2 regions of the Nocardia grenadensis genome follow, and region 1 is predicted to be linked to the other one. Evidence: riboswitches for the same ligand, from Rfam matches in the RefSeq annotation. Region 1 holds a riboswitch; the other holds the start of a gene.
What was found. A riboswitch is a leader RNA that binds a small molecule or an ion and turns the genes downstream of it on or off. The one in region 1 is predicted to bind cobalamin.

Region 1 (4,460 bases):
CGAGTCGGACGGTGATCCCGGCGGCCTTGGCGTGCTCAGCGAACAGCGTCGCCGACTCGACCATCCCCGGCATACCGTCGGCGGTCGGCAAGACGACCTCGAGGTTCTCCTTACCGGCCGCGCGCAAGAGTTCGCGGGCACGCTGCGGATCGTAGGCGCGCTGCGGCAGGGCGTCGTTGTAGAAAGGCGCGCCCTTGCCGTAGATATCGTTACCGACCTCGCCGTATCCGTAGTAGACGGAATCGACCATCGCCTGCCGGTCCACCGCCAGCCGCATCGCCTGCCGCACCCGCACATCGTCGAACGGCGGCAGGTCCACCCGCATCTGGAAAGCGCCCATCAACCCTTCCGGCGGCACGATCACCGTCGCGGTCGGATCGCTCTCCAGATTCCGGGCCTGCAGATAGCTCAATTCGTGCACCACATCCGCCTCACCGGACAGAAACGCGTTCATCCGCGCCTCGGTCTCGGCGATCTGGATGATCTCGACCTCGTCCAGATGCGCGCGGTTGTCCCGATACCGGTCGTTGCGCCGCAGCAGTGCGCGGTCCCCCGGTGACCAGGCGCTCAGCGCGAACGGACCGGTCCCCACCGACAGTGCGCGCTCGTCGATGGTGGTGGTGCCGTCCTTGACTATGTAGCAGTACCAGCCGGCGAGCACCGACCCGAAATCGGCGATCGGTGTCTTCATCGCCACCACGACCGTCAGCTCGCCGTCGGCCTTCGTCCGCGCCATATCGACCATGGCGAGATCACCCGAAGACGACCTGGCCGGATCGAGCATCCGCTCGAAACTCCACAGCACATCGCGGGAGGTCAGCGGCGAACCGTCGCTGAACACCACACCGGGACGCAGCTGGATCCGCCAGACGCTGCCGTCGGCATTCGGTTCCAGCGCACGCGCGAGCCGGTAGCGCAGGGTGAGATCGTTGTTGTACGCGACCAATCTGTCCCACACGTTCTTCGCCACCGCGCCACCGGCCGAACTTCCGGCCTCGTGCGGATCGAGCACATCGGCGATCGCCGAACGGCCCGCGATCGCCGAGCGCAGCCGGCCACCCGGTTGTGGTGGCCCGGTCGGCGGGCCGGAAGGCTCGCCGCTGCCGCAGGCTGTCAGTATCGGAATACCGCCCAGGGCGGTGAGCCCGAGCAGTCCGGCTGTCCCGGCCAGCAGTCGCCGACGGCCGATATCGGATCGGCCCGTTGTCAAGTTGTCCATCGCCATCCTCGTGGGTGTATCCCCGAAACCGCGGCGCAGGTGTCCTGGCTCCCGGATCGACGCATCTCCACCGGCCTTCCGACCCGGGTAGGTCGTGGCCACGCATGGCGGATCGCTCCTCGGTGACAGTTGCGGGACAGCCCCGGATTCACACCGGTGTTCCCTGCACCGTGCATGACGTTACCGCGATGTCACCCCACTCGGTGATCCCCTCGGCGCAGCCGAAAATAGAGGAACTTCCGCGTATCCCCCGCATCATCGCGTCCACGCAGCTCGGGACGAGGCCGGCGTAGGCCACCGTGCGGGGCAGCGGTCCGGACCCGGCATCTATCCTGACCCGGTAGCTGGTTCGCCGAACGGTGGCTCGGGAAATCCGACCCGTCGCCGGCGTCGAAGACCCGTCCACAGTGGCCGCGGTCGAAGAGGGAACCCGGTGGAAATCCGGGACTGTCCCCGCAGCGGTGAACAGGAACGACCGCCGTCATCGGCACTGGATGTGTCATCGTCCGGGAAGCGACGGCCAGTAGGTCGGCTCGATATCGAGTCGGTGCCTGTGAGTCCGAAGACCTGCCCGCTGCGCCGGATACGCCGTATCCGGCGGTCGTCGCCCCGCGGGTCGGGTGCACTGCCGATCGGACCGGATCCGCACCGACAACGGATTCGGCGGTGGTCGGCGGGCACGCACTCGGGACGGAGACCACCCGGCGCCAACCAACGGAGTCTCTATGGCAGCCCCGACCACCCGTACATCTGTCGATACTCGGTCTCTCGGTGAGCTCGATCCCGAACTCGCCACCGCGATGGCGGGTGAGCTCGCCCGGGAACGCGACACCCTGGAGATGATCGCGTCGGAGAATTTCGTTCCGCGCGCGGTGCTGCAGGCGCAGGGCAGTGTGCTCACCAACAAGTATGCCGAGGGCTATCCCGGTCGCCGCTACTACGGTGGTTGCGAACATGTCGATGTGGTCGAGAACCTCGCCCGGGAGCGGGCCAAGGCGCTGTTCGGCGCCGATTTCGCGAATGTGCAGCCGCATTCCGGGGCGCAGGCCAACGCCGCGGTGCTGATGTCGTTGCTCGACCCCGGTGACCGTCTGCTGGGCCTCGATCTGGCCCATGGTGGCCATCTCACCCACGGTATGCGGCTGAACTTCTCCGGCAAGCTCTACGAAGTGCATTCGTACGGGGTCTCCAAGGAAGACCACCGGGTGGATATGGACAATGTTGCGGCCATTGCGCGGGAGTCTCGGCCGAAGGTGATCGTCGCCGGTTGGTCGGCCTATCCGCGGCACCAGGATTTCGCGGCGTTCCGCGAGATCGCCGACGAGGTCGGCGCCTACCTGTGGGTCGATATGGCGCATTTCGCCGGTTTGGTCGCCGCCGGCCTGCACCCCTCCCCGGTGCCGCACGCCGATGTCGTGTCCTCCACCGTCCACAAGACGCTCGGCGGCCCCCGTTCGGGACTCATCCTGGCGAAGCAGGACTACGCCAAGAAACTGAACAGTTCGGTGTTCCCGGGCCAGCAGGGCGGGCCGCTGATGCATGTCATCGCGGCGAAGGCGGTCGCGTTCAAGATCGCGGGTACGCCCGAGTTCGCCGAACGCCAGCAGCGCACGCTGACCGGCGCGAAGATTCTCGCCGAGCGCCTCACCGGCGCCGATGTCGCGGGTAAGGGCGTCAGCGTCCTCACCGGCGGTACCGACGTCCACCTGGTCCTGGTCGATCTGCGCAATTCCGATCTCGACGGCCAGCAGGGCGAGGATCTGCTGCACGAGGTCGGCATCACGGTGAACCGGAACGCCGTCCCGTTCGACCCCCGCCCCCCGATGGTCACCTCCGGTCTGCGCATCGGTACCGCCGCTCTTGCCACCCGCGGCTTCGGCGATACCGAATTCACCGAGGTCGCCGATATCATCGCCACCGCTCTCGCCGGCGGTGCCGACTTGGACGTACTGCGTGGCCGGGTCAAGAAACTGGCCAACGATTTCCCGCTCTACCAGGGCCTGGAGGACTGGAACCTGCTCGGCTGAAACCGGTTTCCGACGGCGATACCCGCACCTGGCCTGGGGTGCGGGTATCGTCGCTCGGGCCGGTTCGCCCACACAGCACCGCCTTCATCGGAAGACCCGCGCTACTCACTGGACTCGCGCCACGGGATGTGTGTGGTCGGCATGTCCACGAGGTATTCGGCGAGGTGCGTGATGTCGGCAAACAGCAGTGCGTTCTGGGATGATCTGGCAGCCGAGATGGGCGCCAAGGAGTTCCGTCGGGCATTCGTGCTGGAGTCGATCCGGACCGAGACCATGAGCTCGATCGTCGGCCAGTTGAACGCTGCGCAGCGCGCTGCGAAGCTGTCCGCGTCGGTGCTCGCGTGTGCGGTGGATTCTCGGAGGTCGACGGTTCGGCGGGTACTCGATGCGACACCGCCGAACGTACCCTTCGAATCCCTGTCGAATATCGCCGCCGCGTTGGGGTACCGCCTGGTCCTGGAACCGATGGACCAGCACGAGCGGGCGATGGTGACCCGGGCACTCGTGGGTCGGGAGATCGAGGCTCTGGACGAACCGGCTCGGGCCGATCGGGATCAGCGGGGCCAGTGAGACTTCAGCAGATCGACCGGGGATTGTGCGCCAGATACTCCGCGCCGATCTGCCGGATTTGTGCGTAGTCGCTCCCGGCGAACGCGCCGGCACCGAATTTCTTGGTCTTTCCCGCGATCACGACGAGCAGAGGCCGATCCCTTCCGATGGCGTCTTCGTCGAGCAGACAGAACAGGCGGTGCTGCGCGCGGTCTTTCGTGTTGACGCTGACCGCGAACCAGCCGGACATTCTGCCGTCCATGACTTCCCAGTGGCCGCCGCCCGCGAACTGGTCCCGCGGTGCTTCCGCAACGGCGACCACGCACGCGTACATGATGGCGCGGACCCGGGTCGGTGCTGTTCTCAGATATTCACGAGCCGGTGCGATGTGTGTCTCGGGCTGTAAGAAGTAGACGATGTCACACCGGTCCGCGGGGTGTTTCATGTTGCTGATGCCTTCTGGTTCATCGGGCGGTGGCCGCGAACTCGGCCGATCCGGGCGGTGATCACCGGTGCGCGAGGGCGGGTGCGTTGACCGCTTCGGCGATCAGCACAGCCTGGCGGGTGGGTGCGACGTCGTGTGTGCGGATGACGGCTGCGCCGCGGGCGACCGCAGTAACAGCGACGGCGAGCGAACCGGGAAGGCGTTGGCCGGGGTCGGTGAT
Region 2 (4,460 bases), 120 kb from region 1:
AGTACGCACGCGAGGGCGATCGCCGTGATCAGCCGGGACGATCTCATCTACTGTTCCTTTTCGTCGAAGATGATCTGCGGGACGCCCAGCCTGGGGTGCGTCACGATATGGCCGCCGATCGAGAACCAACGGGTGATCGTCTCCGCGGTGATCACCTCGTGCGGGCGGCCCGAACAGACGAGCCGGCCCCCGTGCAGGACGAAGATCCGATCACAGTGCTGGGCAGCCAGATTCAGGTCGTGCAGTGCCGCGATCACGGTGATGCCCAGTCCCCGTGCCGCGGACAGCACGCTGTACTGGTGGTGGACGTCGAGGTGGTTCGTCGGCTCATCCAGGACGAGCACTCGCGGCTGCTGGGCGAGCGCCCGCGCGATCAGGACCCGTTGGCGCTCACCGCCCGACAGCGACAGGAAGCCGCGCGCCGCGAGATGTCCGATATCGGCTGTTTCCATCGCCGCGGCGCAGATCTCCCGGTCGCGTCGCCGCGTGCCGCGCAGCAGCGCGGTATGTGGCAGGCGCCCGGTGGCCACGACCTCGGCCGCGGTGAAATCGAACGGAGTACTCGTATCCTGAGTGAGCGCCGCGATTTGGCGGGCGTTCTCCCGCATGCTGATCGCCGCGATATCCGTCCCATCGACCAGAACCCGTCCCGTCGTCGGGGACAACGCGCGGTAGAGGCAGCGCAGCAGGGTGGACTTACCACTGCCGTTGGGCCCCACGATGCCGAGGAACTGGCCCGGCCCGGCGGCCAGGGTCACCGCCTCGACGACCGTCGTACCGTCGAACTCGACCGTGACCTTCTCGTAGTCGACCCGCATCAGCTGTGCTCCACCAGGGCTCCGCGGCGGCGCATCAGCAGCACGAACACCGGCACTCCCACCGCGGCGGTGATCGCGCCCAGCGGCAGCTCCTGCGGAGGTATGAGGGTCCGCGCCAGCAGGTCCGCCGTCACCAGGGACACCGCGCCCAGTAAGGGCGTCACGACGGTGAGTCGCTGATGGTCGGCGCCTACCAGCAGTCTGGCGATATGCGGGACCACCAGACCGACGAAGCCGATCGCCCCGCATATCGCGACGAAGCAGCCCGTCATCGCGGCGGAGACCACGAACAGGAGCAGCCGGAACCGGGACGGGTTCATGCCCAGTGCGGCACCGACCTCGTCGCCCATCGACAGCGCGTTGAGGTGCCGTGCGTACACGGTGATCACCGCCAGTCCGATCACGGCGACCGTGGCGATGAGGGGCACCATGTGCCAGGTGGCCCCGGCCAGGCTCCCGAGTAGCCAGAACATCACCGAACGGGCCGCATCCCCGTGCGGGGCGAGGAACACCAGCACCGTCGTCGCCGCGGAGAAGCCGTAGCCGAGGGCGGTGCCGGTGAGCACCAGCCGCAGCGGTACCAGCCCGGAGGCCGAGCGGGCCATCAGATAGACGAGCACTGTGGCGGCCAGCGCCCCGGCGAAGGCCGCGGTGGACAGTGCGTAGATCCCGAGCGCGCCGAAGACCCCGAAGAGTACGACCGCGGTCGCGCCCACCGAGGCGCCCGACGAAATCCCGAGCACATAGGGGTCGGCGAGCGGGTTGCGGACCATGGCCTGCACCAGCAGTCCCACCCCGCCGAGCCCGGCCCCGACCAGGGCGGCCAACAGTACCCGGGGCAGCCGCGAGTCGATGACGATCCGGTAGTCGGCGATATCGTCGGCGACCACGGTGGCGCCGCTGAGCTCGGCCCACAGGAACCAGACCGCGTCCCGCCAGGGGACGTGCGCCGCGCCCAGCGTCAACGCCAGGACGGAGACCACCGCCAGTACCGCGATCAAGCCGGGGACCAGCACGGCGATCGGGAGCCGCTGCTTCTCGACAGTTCTCTTCGGCCCTGCACTACCCGCACCGTCTCGAAACGGGCGCGCAGGCAGGCGACTGGCGCACGGACCCATACCTCGTCAACCGCTCCCTCGGAGTCGACAACAGGCCGCGCCGCCGGCACGACCACGCGGGCAGGTCTTCGGACTCGCGGACATGACGCCGACCGGCGTCGCCTACTGGCGGTCGCTTCCCGGGCGGGGCGCCCAGTGCTGATGACCGCGGTCGTTTCCACATACCGCTGCGGGGCAGCTCCGGATTCCCACCGGATTCCCTCTTGCGAGCCACGCGTCCAGGGACGAGCGGCAACCAGCGCTTGGTCACACTAGCATTCGGACCCGCGGGCCGTCCGTCTCTCGCCCTCCGGCTACGTAGCGGCCGCTGCTTTCGGAGCACCGGCCCCCGCGCCGGAAGCCTCCGGTCCCCGGCTTCGGAGAAGCCGAGGCGGGGACTACGTATACAGTCGTCGCCGCGCGGTGGTGGAAGGTGCCGGCAACCCTCGACTGTAGCGCGGCTGATCGGACCACCATTGCGTCATTGATCGAACACCACACCGCCCCAGCCTCCAGGATCCCGGTTCCTTTGAGCCGCAAGCAGTGCCAGGCGACTGGGCGCTCGGGGTCCCCGGCGTGGCGATCGAAGATCACCCACCTGCCCCGGTGGTTGCGGCGGTCAGGTCGGCGTCGAATAGGCAGGCCGGGAGGCATTCGATCCAGCCCGCCCGGCCCCACTGTGTGCCGTTGGCACCAAGACCGAGCCCGGAAAGCTCACTACCAGCGCAGACGCCGATCACATAACCAAATTCGGCTGGATTGCTAAGGGGCCGGTGTCAGTAGTACCTATTCGGCTACGGATGCGAGCCGACCGCCGGATACATCATGCTTGATCTGCGGCGCCGCACAACTCATGGCGGCCGCGAAACCACCACACAGAGGTTTGCTGGACGTCATCTCCGCATGAGCCGGGTAAACCGACAGCTGAAGGCAGGACAGGGTTGATTTACCGACCCGACAACAATGTCGGACAGCATGCGGACGGACCGACCAGCACGGCGGCGGTCGATGGATATCGCAGAGGAGTTCACGGGACTCATCGTCTCTCGAATCCTGATGTCATCGCGGACCCTTCCGGTTACCGCCATGGGTGCGACCTCATCGCTGTTCTCGTCGATGGCTCGACCGGATCCGATCTCGCCGGAGACCATCTGCATGCGGCCGTGGACAACGCGAGCCGACTTCGTCGTTCGGCGGAGCGACCTCCTCGAAGATACAAGCCTCTTCGCAGCTTCGGCGATGGCCGTTCTCGTGGCCGGGCCGAGCTTTCTGCACGAGTATCGGTGCGTTGCAGGGAGTGTGTTCGCGCCTCGGATGGGCAATGGAATCCCAACCGGCGCCGAATCGTCCGGCGAAAGTATCGGACCAGCGGCTCGAACGCCTCGACCGATACCTGAAAAGTTTCCTGTTCGAACAACGTCGGCCGGTACCGAAGAGTTATACGAGAGGTATGGTCCCACGATGCAGCAAGTGCTGAAGAGGATGATGGCGACAATCGCGGGGGATGCCACCAGGACTTTCGGCCTTGCGAGCAGCGCTATCGTGCGAAATATGCGCCGATGCGCGCACTTCGGTTTCGAGTCGGCTCATGTGGTGACCGCAAGTAGTCAAGAAGCAAGTACGCTCTTTCGGAGGGACGGGACGTCCGAGCGGGAGGGCTCATCGCACGGCGGCTCTGCGAACAGGTCCGCTCATCCGAAATTCGGTAATCGCCCAGAGCGGATCATGTATCACTATACTTCCGACGAAGGTTTGAAAGAAATCCTGAGGAGCGGCAAGCTTCGCCCATCGCGGCGGGGACTCGATGATCCACCAGGGCAATTCCTGACAACGATCGAGCCGGGTACTCGAAGCGATGTAGATCTGGCGGACATCCTCGGCCTCGGAGTAAGGCTTTCCCACTACATAGCGATTGATGTGGCGCACTTGCCGAAGAGAAAGATCGTCGATATGGGCGACAGCACGAACTATCTGATCCGCAATCGCCGATCATTGCGCATCGACCGACTTGTCGTCGACGCCGGTGAGAACCCGGTCTTCCTTCCGTGAAAGGTCTCGTCGTTGCACAGGCGACCAGACCACGCGTGGTTCTCGAGGTTCGCAGGGGATTCGATCGATGTCGACCTGGAAGCTTTCAGTGGTCGGCCGGGCAGGTGCATCGCTCGCTGCGAGCGGCCCGGGGTGTCCTGGTCGTCCTGAAATATGCTGTTCTACATGAAAGTCCGCCGTCGTCGGGGTTGCGGCGCTAAATGGCCGATATCATGTTGGGAAACAGGGCTTGCAGTCTGATTTCGACTGCTCGCGACAGGATGTCGGCAGTTGCGGGCGACTACGCGCGCATATTCGCGAAACCTTCCGGAGTCGCGGGGCGAGAGAATCTTCCGTGGGCGGTGGCCGAGTTCACCGGCGCCGATCGATTTCGACAGTCCCGTACCGGCGAACCCAGTGCATCGCACAGGCTATCGCCCACGCATAGCGGGACGAGCGCCGGCGGCGACCGCGAACCCCGATGCGATAGTTCCGGGGGCGCCGGCTCCGGTGGTGG

Region 2: it holds a riboswitch for cobalamin, as region 1 does, so the genes downstream of both, ACQPYS_RS11255 (FecCD family ABC transporter permease) here and glyA (serine hydroxymethyltransferase) in region 1, are expected to answer to the same signal.

The regions. Positions count from the first base shown of each region.
Region 1 is NZ_CP192054.1:2,362,174-2,366,633, reverse strand. Features, by position in the region: gene ACQPYS_RS10770 (ABC transporter substrate-binding protein) at 1-1,219, opposite strand, end outside; cobalamin riboswitch at 1,235-1,422, opposite strand; cobalamin riboswitch at 1,588-1,808, shown strand; gene glyA (serine hydroxymethyltransferase) at 1,945-3,246, shown strand; gene ACQPYS_RS10760 (hypothetical protein) at 3,418-3,816, shown strand; gene ACQPYS_RS10755 (hypothetical protein) at 3,821-4,117, opposite strand; gene folP (dihydropteroate synthase) at 4,302-4,460, opposite strand, start outside.
Region 2 is NZ_CP192054.1:2,480,166-2,484,625, forward strand. Features, by position in the region: gene ACQPYS_RS11245 (ABC transporter substrate-binding protein) at 1-47, opposite strand, end outside; gene ACQPYS_RS11250 (ABC transporter ATP-binding protein) at 48-818, opposite strand; gene ACQPYS_RS11255 (FecCD family ABC transporter permease) at 818-1,936, opposite strand; cobalamin riboswitch at 1,981-2,191, opposite strand; gene ACQPYS_RS11260 (HYD1 signature containing ADP-ribosyltransferase family protein) at 3,377-3,964, shown strand.